Regions from separate parts of the Metabacillus indicus genome, predicted to be linked through region 2. Evidence: a T-box and tRNA genes for the amino acid it is inferred to sense, from the RefSeq annotation. Region 2 holds a T-box; the other holds one or more tRNA genes.
What was found. A T-box is a leader RNA that pairs with one kind of tRNA and senses whether it is charged. The one in region 2 lies ahead of ileS (isoleucine--tRNA ligase), so its partner is inferred to be a tRNA-Ile.
Positions count from the first base shown of each region.

Region 1: it encodes a tRNA-Ile, which carries the amino acid that the T-box ahead of ileS (isoleucine--tRNA ligase) is inferred to sense. The anticodon was not compared.

Region 1 covers NZ_CP176757.1:11,558-17,658, reverse strand. Annotated here, with positions in the region: rRNA gene ACK1LH_RS00070 (23S ribosomal RNA) at 73-3,003, opposite strand; tRNA gene ACK1LH_RS00065 (tRNA-Ala) at 3,126-3,198, opposite strand; tRNA gene ACK1LH_RS00060 (tRNA-Ile) at 3,211-3,287, opposite strand; rRNA gene ACK1LH_RS00055 (16S ribosomal RNA) at 3,439-4,976, opposite strand; gene ACK1LH_RS00050 (HD-GYP domain-containing protein) at 5,241-6,101, opposite strand, start outside.
Region 2 covers NZ_CP176757.1:1,797,405-1,803,505, forward strand. Annotated here, with positions in the region: gene pgeF (peptidoglycan editing factor PgeF) at 1-500, shown strand, start outside; gene ACK1LH_RS08990 (YggS family pyridoxal phosphate-dependent enzyme) at 497-1,165, shown strand; gene ACK1LH_RS08995 (cell division protein SepF) at 1,187-1,627, shown strand; gene ACK1LH_RS09000 (YggT family protein) at 1,634-1,897, shown strand; gene ACK1LH_RS09005 (RNA-binding protein) at 1,983-2,753, shown strand; gene ACK1LH_RS09010 (DivIVA domain-containing protein) at 2,850-3,362, shown strand; T-box leader at 3,415-3,646, shown strand; gene ileS (isoleucine--tRNA ligase) at 3,707-6,101, shown strand, end outside.

The DNA of each region.
Region 1 (6,101 bases), 1.8 Mb from region 2:
AAAGAGTTATTCTTTCAAAACTGAGTAACGTTTGATAACAAGATTCACGTGCAATTCACGCTTAGTTAGACTGTGGTTAAGTCCTCGAACGATTAGTATCTGTCAGCTCCACACGTCACCGCGCTTCCACCTCAGACCTATCAACCTGATCATCTTTCAGGGTTCTTACTCACAAATGTGATGGGAAATCTCATCTTGAGGGGGGCTTCATGCTTAGATGCTTTCAGCACTTATCCCTTCCGCACATAGCTACCCAGCGATGCCTTTGGCAAGACAACTGGTACACCAGCGGTGCGTCCATCCCGGTCCTCTCGTACTAAGGACAGCTCCTCTCAAATTTCCTGCGCCCACGACGGATAGGGACCGAACTGTCTCACGACGTTCTGAACCCAGCTCGCGTACCGCTTTAATGGGCGAACAGCCCAACCCTTGGGACCGACTACAGCCCCAGGATGCGATGAGCCGACATCGAGGTGCCAAACCTCCCCGTCGATGTGGACTCTTGGGGGAGATAAGCCTGTTATCCCCGGGGTAGCTTTTATCCGTTGAGCGATGGCCCTTCCATGCGGAACCACCGGATCACTAAGCCCGACTTTCGTCCCTGCTCGACTTGTAGGTCTCGCAGTCAAGCTCCCTTGTGCCTTTACACTCTGCGAATGATTTCCAACCATTCTGAGGGAACCTTTGGGCGCCTCCGTTACATTTTAGGAGGCGACCGCCCCAGTCAAACTGCCCGCCTGACACTGTCTCCCAGCCCGGTAAGGGCTGCGGGTTAGAATTTCAATACAGCAAGGGTAGTATCCCACCAATGCCTCCACCGAAGCTTGCGCTCCGGCTTCCAAGGCTCCTACCTATCCTGTACAAGCTGTACCAAAATTCAATATCAGGCTGCAGTAAAGCTCCACGGGGTCTTTCCGTCCTGTCGCGGGTAACCTGCATCTTCACAGGTACTATAATTTCACCGAGTCTCTCGTTGAGACAGTGCCCAGATCGTTACGCCTTTCGTGCGGGTCGGAACTTACCCGACAAGGAATTTCGCTACCTTAGGACCGTTATAGTTACGGCCGCCGTTTACTGGGGCTTCGGTTCAAAGCTTCGCTTGCGCTAACCTCTCCCCTTAACCTTCCAGCACCGGGCAGGCGTCAGCCCCTATACTTCGCCTTGCGGCTTCGCAGAGACCTGTGTTTTTGCTAAACAGTCGCCTGGGCCTATTCACTGCGGCTTTTCAGGGCTATTCACCCTAAAAAGCACCCCTTCTCCCGAAGTTACGGGGTCATTTTGCCGAGTTCCTTAACGAGAGTTCTCTCGCTCACCTTAGGATTCTCTCCTCGCCTACCTGTGTCGGTTTGCGGTACGGGCACCTCTCACCTCGCTAGAGGCTTTTCTTGGCAGTGTGGAATCAGGAACTTCGGTACTAAATTTCCCTCGCCATCACAGCTCAGCCTTATATGGGAAGCGGATTTGCCTACTTCCCGGCCTAACTGCTTGGACGCGCATATCCAACAGCGCGCTTGCCCTATCCTCCTGCGTCCCCCCATTGCTCAAATGGTGAGGAGGTGGTACAGGAATATCAACCTGTTGTCCATCGCCTACGCCTTTCGGCCTCGGCTTAGGTCCCGACTAACCCTGAGCGGACGAGCCTTCCTCAGGAAACCTTAGGCATTCGGTGGAGGGGATTCTCACCCCTCTTTCGCTACTCATACCGGCATTCTCACTTCTAAGCGCTCCACCAGTCCTTCCGGTCTGGCTTCGACGCCCTTAGAACGCTCTCCTACCACTGTTCGTAAGAACAGTCCGCAGCTTCGGTGATACGTTTAGCCCCGGTACATTTTCGGCGCAGAGTCACTCGACCAGTGAGCTATTACGCACTCTTTAAATGGTGGCTGCTTCTAAGCCAACATCCTGGTTGTCTAAGCAACTCCACATCCTTTTCCACTTAACGTATACTTTGGGACCTTAGCTGGCGGTCTGGGCTGTTTCCCTCTTGACTACGGATCTTATCACTCGCAGTCTGACTCCCGAGGAGCAAGTCTTTGGCATTCGGAGTTTGACTGAATTCGGTAACCCGATGAGGGCCCCTAGTCCAATCAGTGCTCTACCTCCAAGACTCTCATACTCGAGGCTAGCCCTAAAGCTATTTCGGAGAGAACCAGCTATCTCCAAGTTCGATTGGAATTTCTCCGCTACCCACACCTCATCCCCGCACTTTTCAACGTGCGTGGGTTCGGGCCTCCATTCAGTGTTACCTGAACTTCACCCTGGACATGGGTAGATCACCTGGTTTCGGGTCTACGACCACGTACTAATTCGCCCTATTCAGACTCGCTTTCGCTGCGGCTCCGTCTCATCAACTTAACCTTGCACGGGATCGTAACTCGCCGGTTCATTCTACAAAAGGCACGCCATCACCCGTTAACGGGCTCTGACTACTTGTAAGCACACGGTTTCAGGATCTTTTCACTCCCCTTCCGGGGTGCTTTTCACCTTTCCCTCACGGTACTGGTTCACTATCGGTCACTAGGTAGTATTTAGCCTTGGGAGATGGTCCTCCCGGATTCCGACGGGATTTCACGTGTCCCGCCGTACTCAGGATCCACTCTGGAGGGAACGAAGTTTCGACTACAGGGTTTTTACCTTCTATGACAGGCCTTTCCAGGCCGCTTCATCTACCCCGTTCCTTTGTAACTCCGTATAGAGTGTCCTACAACCCCAAGAGGCAAGCCTCTTGGTTTGGGCTGATTCCGTTTCGCTCGCCGCTACTTGGGAAATCGCATTTGCTTTCTCTTCCTCCGGGTACTTAGATGTTTCAGTTCCCCGGGTCTGCCTTCAGTACCCTATGTATTCAGGTAAAGATACTGTTCCATTACGAACAGTGGGTTTCCCCATTCGGAAATCTCTGGATCAAAGCTTACTTACAGCTCCCCAAAGCATATCGGTGTTAGTCCCGTCCTTCATCGGCTCCTAGTGCCAAGGCATCCACCGTGCGCCCTTCATAACTTAACCAAAATTGGTCAATCGTTTGTTTAGACTGTAAAGTCTAAGAAAATCACTATGGTAAGCGTAAATCTCAGTGAATTACTTGTTATCAATTACGTTATCCAGTTTTCAAAGAACAACTTTCTAGGTGGAGCCTAGCGGGATCGAACCGCTGACCTCCTGCGTGCAAGGCAGGCGCTCTCCCAGCTGAGCTAAGGCCCCGTATTAAAGAGATGGTGGGCCTAAATGGACTCGAACCATCGACCTCACGCTTATCAGGCGTGCGCTCTAACCAGCTGAGCTATAGGCCCATCTCATATAAGGATAAAAGAGACGATTGCGACGAACAAAAAAGCACGCGCATGACGTTCTCGCTTACTTGTAAAGTAAACTTCCTATTTAAATGGAGAACAAAGTTCTCTCAAAACTAAACAAAAACCAAAAGCGACCTCATATCCTTAGAAAGGAGGTGATCCAGCCGCACCTTCCGATACGGCTACCTTGTTACGACTTCACCCCAATCATCTACCCCACCTTAGGCGGCTGGCTCCTTGCGGTTACCCCACCGACTTCGGGTGTTGCAAACTCTCGTGGTGTGACGGGCGGTGTGTACAAGGCCCGGGAACGTATTCACCGCGGCATGCTGATCCGCGATTACTAGCGATTCCAGCTTCATGCAGGCGAGTTGCAGCCTGCAATCCGAACTGAGAATGGTTTTATGGGATTGGCTAAACCTCGCGGTCTCGCAGCCCTTTGTACCATCCATTGTAGCACGTGTGTAGCCCAGGTCATAAGGGGCATGATGATTTGACGTCATCCCCACCTTCCTCCGGTTTGTCACCGGCAGTCACCTTAGAGTGCCCAACTGAATGCTGGCAACTAAGATCAAGGGTTGCGCTCGTTGCGGGACTTAACCCAACATCTCACGACACGAGCTGACGACAACCATGCACCACCTGTCACTTTGTCCCCCGAAGGGGAACCTTCTATCTCTAGAAGTGGCAAAGGATGTCAAGACCTGGTAAGGTTCTTCGCGTTGCTTCGAATTAAACCACATGCTCCACCGCTTGTGCGGGCCCCCGTCAATTCCTTTGAGTTTCAGTCTTGCGACCGTACTCCCCAGGCGGAGTGCTTAATGCGTTAGCTGCAGCACTAAAGGGCGGAAACCCTCTAACACTTAGCACTCATCGTTTACGGCGTGGACTACCAGGGTATCTAATCCTGTTCGCTCCCCACGCTTTCGCGCCTCAGCGTCAGTTACAGACCAGAGAGTCGCCTTCGCCACTGGTGTTCCTCCACATCTCTACGCATTTCACCGCTACACGTGGAATTCCACTCTCCTCTTCTGCACTCAAGTTTCCCAGTTTCCAATGACCCTCCCCGGTTGAGCCGGGGGCTTTCACATCAGACTTAAGAAACCGCCTGCGCGCGCTTTACGCCCAATAATTCCGGACAACGCTTGCCACCTACGTATTACCGCGGCTGCTGGCACGTAGTTAGCCGTGGCTTTCTGGTCAGGTACCGTCAAGGTGCCGGCAGTTACTCCGGCACTTGTTCTTCCCTGACAACAGAGTTTTACGATCCGAAAACCTTCATCACTCACGCGGCGTTGCTCCGTCAGACTTTCGTCCATTGCGGAAGATTCCCTACTGCTGCCTCCCGTAGGAGTCTGGGCCGTGTCTCAGTCCCAGTGTGGCCGATCACCCTCTCAGGTCGGCTACGCATCGTCGCCTTGGTGAGCCATTACCTCACCAACTAGCTAATGCGCCGCGGGCCCATCTGTAAGTGACAGCCGAAACCGTCTTTGAATGTCAAACCATGCGGTTTGACATAGTATCCGGTATTAGCTCCGGTTTCCCGGAGTTATCCCAGTCTTACAGGCAGGTTGCCCACGTGTTACTCACCCGTCCGCCGCTGACCTCCGAAGAGGTCCGCTCGACTTGCATGTATTAGGCACGCCGCCAGCGTTCGTCCTGAGCCAGGATCAAACTCTCCGAAGAAAATTTGTGACTCATAAATGTTGCTGACTTAAAAATTTAAAACGTTTGGTACGCTTTTGGTTTTGTTTAGTTTTCAAAGAACTTTTGATGTCGTTTCATCTCGAAGCGACCTAATCAGTATATCACTCTAAAGCCCATTAAGTCAATAACATTTTGAAAATGTTTTTTTGCTAAACTCGCTTATGTAGTGGCTTTCTTACTGACTTTTAGAATTATATCAGCATTCTTTTAAATAAGCAATAAAAAAAGAGCAAAAAGTTGCTCTTATAATATTTCCTCTATATATAGCTGTCTATATTCTTTCAGAGCAATCATTTCCCCGCTGTCCTGAAGCTTCACAAGAGGTCTTGCAGGCTGCTGGTCTTCTATAAAGACAATTTCTGCTGTTCGCCCGTCAGACAGCCTGATGAATGTTCCGCTGCTGAATGTCAGCAGCCCTTTTCTCAATGCTTTAAGAGCTGAAAGGTCAAATCTACCAAACTCATCTTCCATCAGCTGCTCAAGAACGAGAAATGGAGACTGCCGGTGCCTGTAAGGCCTGGTGCTGACCATGGCCTGATAGGCGTGGGCGAGTGCTGCAATTTTACCGTAAGGATGAAGCTGATCTCCTTTAGTGCCGAGGGGATACCCGCTCCCGTCCATTCGTTCATGATGCTGCAGGACGCCGATCTTGACAGCTTCTTTTAAAGATACAATGTTTTTAAGCATTTTATAGCTGTGCACAGGATGCTGTTTGATTTCGTCAAATTCCTTTGCCGTCAGAGCTCTTTTCTTCTGAATAAACCCCTGATCAAGCTTTGTCAGACCGCAGTCGCAAAGAAGTCCTGTCATTGCAATCTGAATCACGTCGCCGTGCGGGAAGCCTGAAGATTTGGCGAGGCTTGCGCTTAGGAGCGCCGCTGATACAGATTGATGGTAGAGATAGTCTTCTTCTCCTGTATATCCGGTTGTTTTAAACACTTCTGACGGGTGCTGCAGGATATGTTCCACAGCAGGAATCAGAAGATTTCTAACCTTTGAGATGTCAACTGAAGCACCTGAATGCCAGTCCGCATACAGTTTTTTAAAGCCCTGAACAGCAGCATGATAGACCGCCCCAAACGGTGTAACAGACTTGTCAGCCGG
Region 2 (6,101 bases):
CAGATGAAGAAGACCTGATGCTTTCTCTCTGCTACGCAGACTGTGTGCCTCTTTTCTTCTATGAACCTGAAAAAAGGCTGGTCGGCACTGCTCATGCAGGCTGGAAAGGTTCAGTCCTTGATATCGGAGGCAAAATGGCAAGAACGTGGACTCAGAACGAAGGCGTCCCGGCAAAATCCATTTACGCCATCATCGGACCATCCATCGGAACTTGCTGCTATACAGTTGATGATTATGTCATTGATAGAGTAAACAACGCGCTGTCTAAAGATTTCCCTTCTCCATATGAAGAGGTGTCTGCCGGGCAGTATTCACTTGACTTAAAGCTGCTCAACAAATATTTGCTTTTGAAAGCAGGACTGAGTGAGTCCCGCATATTGACAAGTCCGCTTTGTACAAGCTGCGAATCTTCCCTGTTTTTTTCACACAGGAGAGATCAGGGCAAAACCGGAAGAATGGCTGGATTTATCGGTTTAAAGGGGAGGCAAAAACAACTGTGAGCGTGAAACAGAATTTAGAGGAAATACGTGCCAGAATTAAACATACATGCAGTAAAACAGACCGCAATCCGGATGAGATCAGCCTGATTGCCGTCACGAAATATGTCTGCATCGAACGGGCGAAAGAAGCTGTTGAAGCAGGCATTGCCCATCTTGGCGAAAACAGAAACGAAGGTCTTGCCGAAAAATATGAAGCTATTGGCAACAGCGCTTCATGGCATTTTATCGGAACCCTTCAGACGAGAAAAGTAAAAGACATGATTGATAAAGCAGACTACATACATTCCCTGGACAGGCTTTCGCTAGCTAAAGAAATTGATAAACGGGCCGATGATAAAGTAAAGTGCTTCATTCAGGTGAATACGTCGGGAGAAGAATCCAAGCATGGCATGACACCTGAGGAAGTTCTCCCATTTGTTAAGGAGCTTGAGAATTATCCGAACATTCTTGTCGTCGGGTTAATGACTATGGCACCTAACACAGATGATGAACATGTATTGAGAGAATCCTTCAAAAGGCTCCGTACATTGCGCGGGGAAGTAACATCCCTTCATCTGCCGTATGCACCTTGCAGTGAGCTTTCTATGGGAATGTCGAATGACTTTGAAATAGCGGTTGAAGAAGGCGCTACTTTCATCCGCATCGGCTCAGCCCTGGTTGGATAAGAAATCGGAGGTGTCACGTACATGAGTATTAAAAATAAGTTTAAAAGCTTTTTTGCCCTTGATGAGGAGGAATATGAATACGTTGAGCAGGAGAGGCATCAGGACTATGATTACGAGGAAGAACAGCCGTTTACTCCAAAGCCGCAGCAGACCAAACAGAATGTTGTCAGTTTGCAAAGTGTTCAGAAATCATCTAAAGTGGTTTTATGCGAGCCGAGGGTATACGCCGAAGCACAGGATGTTGCCGATCAGCTGAAGAACAGACGGGCAGTTGTTGTCAATCTGCAGCGCATTCAGCATGACCAGGCAAAGCGCATTGTAGACTTTTTAAGCGGAACTGTGTACGCTATAGGTGGAGACATTCAGAAAATAGGAGCGAATATTTTCCTGTGCACACCGGATAACGTTGATGTTGCAGGCTCGATTTCAGAAATTGTCTCGGAAGAAGATCAGAGGTGGTAAAAATAAATGGGCGTAGTAGCTGATGTTTTATTTACGTTGTTGCAGGTTTATTCTTATGCGATTATTATTTACATCTTGCTTTCATGGTTTCCGAATGCAAGAGAAAGCAGTTTCGGACAGCTGCTTGCTAAAATTGTAGAGCCGTACCTTGAACCTTTCCGCAGGTTTATTCCGCCGCTTGGCATGATTGACATCTCACCAATTGTTGCACTTCTTGCTCTGCGATTTGCAGGATACGGGCTTAACTCGATTTTCACAATGATTGGATAAGATACAGGCGGTGCCGTACATAACGGCACTGTTTTCATTTTGGCATCAATTTATAAGAGCTTAACGAAAAGGCTGGAAGATTAATATGGACCACATTTATCAGCACTTCAGACAGGAAGAACGGCATTTTATCGATCAGGCTTCAGAATGGAAAGAAAGTGTCATGAACAGCTATGCTCCAAAATTGACGGATTTTCTTGACCCGAGAGAGCAGGAAATGGTTAAAGCAGTCGTCGGATCAAGCACGGATGTGTGTCTTCAGTTTTCGGGAGAGAATATGGAACGAAAACGGGCTTTGCTTTATCCGGACTACTTTGTTCCTTCCCATGAGGATTTCCAGCTTTCCCTGCTTGAAATCGGATATCCGTCTAAGTTTGTTAGCATCGAACACCGGCAAGTACTGGGTGCTTTAATGTCACTCGGGCTCAAACGGTCAAAATTCGGCGATCTGCTGTTTTCCGGCGACCGGATACAGCTGGTTGCTGCAAAAGAAACAGAATCTTTTCTTTTGATGAATCTGACTGAAATCGGCCGGGCAAAAGTTTCGCTGAGCGCACTTGACTGGAGTGAGCGCATCCTCCATGTGGAAGAAATGCTGGAAAAAACAGCGACCGTCAGTTCCTTAAGGCTTGATGCTGTTGCAGCATCTGTTTATAACATTTCCCGGCAAAAAATCGGCGCGCTTGTTCAGACGGGTTATGTGAAAGTAAACTTTCGGGTCATCGAGCAGCCGTCATTTGAATGCAGAGAGGGAGACACGCTTTCTGTCAGAGGCCACGGCAGATCCAAACTATTGTCGATTGATGGCAGGACAAAGAAAGATAAGTGGAAAATTTCATATGGCATTCAAAAATAAATTTGGGAAATTAGAAGGATTTTTGCCTTTTCTGTCAAAATATGAATTATACTTGAAGAAAGATCGATTGATCAATACATACTGGAGGTGGCAGAAGTGCCGTTAACACCGCTTGATATTCATAACAAAGAATTTAACAAAGGGTTCCGGGGCTATGACGAGGACGAAGTCAATGAGTTCCTCGACCAGGTCATCAAAGATTATGAGCTTGCCATCCGCGAGAAAAAAGAACTCGAAAACAAAGTGACTGAACTTAATGAACGCATTGGTCATTTTTCAAATATCGAGGAAACACTCAATAAATCCATTCTTGTAGCGCAGGAGGCTGCTGAGGAAGTCCGCCGCCACGCACAAAAGGAAGCTAAGCTGATTGTGAAGGAAGCAGAGAAAAACGCTGACCGGATCATTAATGAATCTCTTTCTAAATCAAGAAAAATAGCTGTGGAAATTGAAGAGCTGAAAAAGCAGTCGAAAGTTTTCAGAACACGCTTCCAGATGCTGATTGAAGCACAGCTTGACCTTCTTAAAAATGATGACTGGGATCACCTCCTTGAGTATGAACTTGAATCATTATACGAGGAACGCGAAGAATCAAAGGTACAGTCTTGACTTTGAAGCACCATTTCACATATAATTTGATGACTACTATTAAATAAATGATTAAAAAACCATGACAGGGACAGTAGCAGTATGAAATCTTTTAAAGCGAGCCGGAGTTGGTGCGAGTCCGGCAAAGAAGCAAACTTGCGAAAATCACCCTCGAGTTTTTTTGCTGAACCTATAGAATCAGTAAGCAAAAACGCGTTATTCACGTTACGAATCTCAAAGAGGATAAGCAGTTTTTTTAGCTTATCTAAAAGGGTGGTACCGCGAGAAACCTTCTCGTCCCTTCTGGGATGAGAAGGTTTTTTGTGTTTTCTCTGCCCCATTACAAACTGTCTGGAGGAATACCGATGGAGTACAAAGATACCCTGCTGATGCCGAAAACCGAATTTCCGATGAGAGGAAACCTTCCTAACCGCGAACCGCAAATTCAGGAAAAATGGGAAGAAATGACGATTTACCAAAAAGTTCAGGAGCGCACAAAAGACCGCCCGATGTTTATTCTTCATGACGGACCGCCGTATGCAAATGGAGATATCCACATGGGCCATGCACTGAACAAAGTGCTGAAGGATTTTATCGTCCGCTATAAATCAATTAGCGGATACAACGCTCCGTATGTTCCGGGCTGGGACACACATGGTCTGCCGATTGAAACGGCTCTTACTAAAAACAAAAAAGTAAACCGCAAAGAATTAAGTGTAGCTGAATTCCGCAAGCTGTGCGCAGAGTATGCATGGGAGCAAATCAACAATCAGCGTGAGCAGTTTAAGCGTCTCGGTGTTCGCGGTGACTGGGAAAACCCTTATGTGACGCTGAATCCGGAGTATGAAGCCCAGCAGATCAAAGTGTTCGGGGAAATGGCGAAGAAAGGGTACATCTATAAAGGATTAAAGCCGGTTTACTGGTCACCTTCAAGTGAGTCTGCTCTTGCAGAAGCTGAAATCGAGTATTATGACAAACGCTCTGCTTCTATTTATGTAGCATTTACTGTTGCACAGGGAAATGAAGTGCTGAGCGGCGGAGAAAAAATCATTATCTGGACGACTACTCCGTGGACGATTCCTGCAAACCTTGGCATTGCTGTTCATCCGGACCTTGAGTATACGGTGGCAGATGCAGGTGGGGAATCATTCGTTGTTGCATCAGCATTGCTTGAAACGGTAGCTAAAGAACTCGGATGGGAAGACTATAAGGCTGTCAAAACATTCAAAGGCGCAGAGATCGAAAGAGTGTCTGCAAAGCATCCGCTGTATGACCGCGAATCCCTCGTTGTTCTGGGCGAACATGTTACGACAGATGCCGGTACCGGCTGCGTTCATACTGCACCTGGCCATGGGGAAGATGACTTTATCGTCGGTCAGAAATACGGTCTTGGTGTTCTTTGTCCGGTTGATGAAAAGGGACATATGACAAGCGAAGCTCCAGGGTTTGAAGGCATGTTCTATGATGCGGCAAACAAGCCGATTACAGAAAAGCTTGAAGAAGCAGGCGCACTGCTTAAGCTTTCGTTCATCACACACTCATACCCTCATGACTGGAGAACGAAAAAACCGACAATTTTCCGTGCAACTGCCCAGTGGTTTGCATCCATCAAGGATTTCCGCGAGGATCTTCTTCAGGCGGTAAAAGATACGAAATGGGTACCTGCCTGGGGCGAGACAAGATTGTTCAACATGGTTCGCGACCGCGGGGACTGGTGTATTTCTAGACAGCGTGCATGGGGAGTTCCGATTCCTGTCTTTTATGCAGAAAATGGAGAGCCGATCATTACGGATGAAACAATCGATCATGTATCCGGCCTGTTCCGCGAGCACGGTTCAAACATCTGGTTTGAACGTGAAACAAAAGATCTTCTTCCTGAGGGATTCACGCATCCTGGCAGCCCGAATGGAAACTTCACGAAAGAACAGGACATCATGGATGTCTGGTTCGACTCTGGTTCATCGCATCAGGCAGTATTGCTTGAAAGAGATGATCTGCAGCGTCCGGCAGACCTTTATTTGGAAGGCTCTGATCAATACCGCGGCTGGTTTAACTCTTCCCTGTCCACAGGTGTTGCTGTAACAGGAAAAGCTCCATATAAAGGCGTTCTCAGCCATGGTTTTGCCCTGGACGGAGAAGGACGCAAAATGAGTAAATCTCTTGGGAACGTTGTGCTGCCTTCAAAAGTTATGAACCAGCTTGGGGGAGACATTCTTCGTCTTTGGGTTGCTTCTGTTGACTACCAGGCTGATGTAAGAGTTTCAGACAACATTCTGAAGCAAGTGGCTGAGGTGTACAGAAAAATCCGCAATACTTTCCGTTTCCTTCTTGGAAACCTTGCTGATTTTAATCCGGAAACAGATGCCCTCGCGTTTGACGAGCTTCGCGATGTTGACCGTTACATGATGGTTAAGCTGAACAAGCTGACAGACAAAGTGAAAAAATCGTATGAAGACTATGAGTTCGCGGCCATCTTCCATGCGGTTCATAATTTCTGCACGATCGAACTGAGCTCCTTCTATCTGGATTTCGCTAAAGATGTTCTCTACATCGAAGCTCCTGATAACAAAGAGCGCCGCGCCATTCAGACCGTTCTTTATGACACGCTGCTTTCACTTGTCAAGCTGGTTGCTCCAATTCTTCCTCACACGGCTGATGAAGTATGGGCACACATTGACTCTGTTTCAGAAGAAAGCGTTCAGCTGACAGATATGCCTGAAAGCAAAGAAATTGCCGGCGCTGACCTGCTTGAGAAGAAAT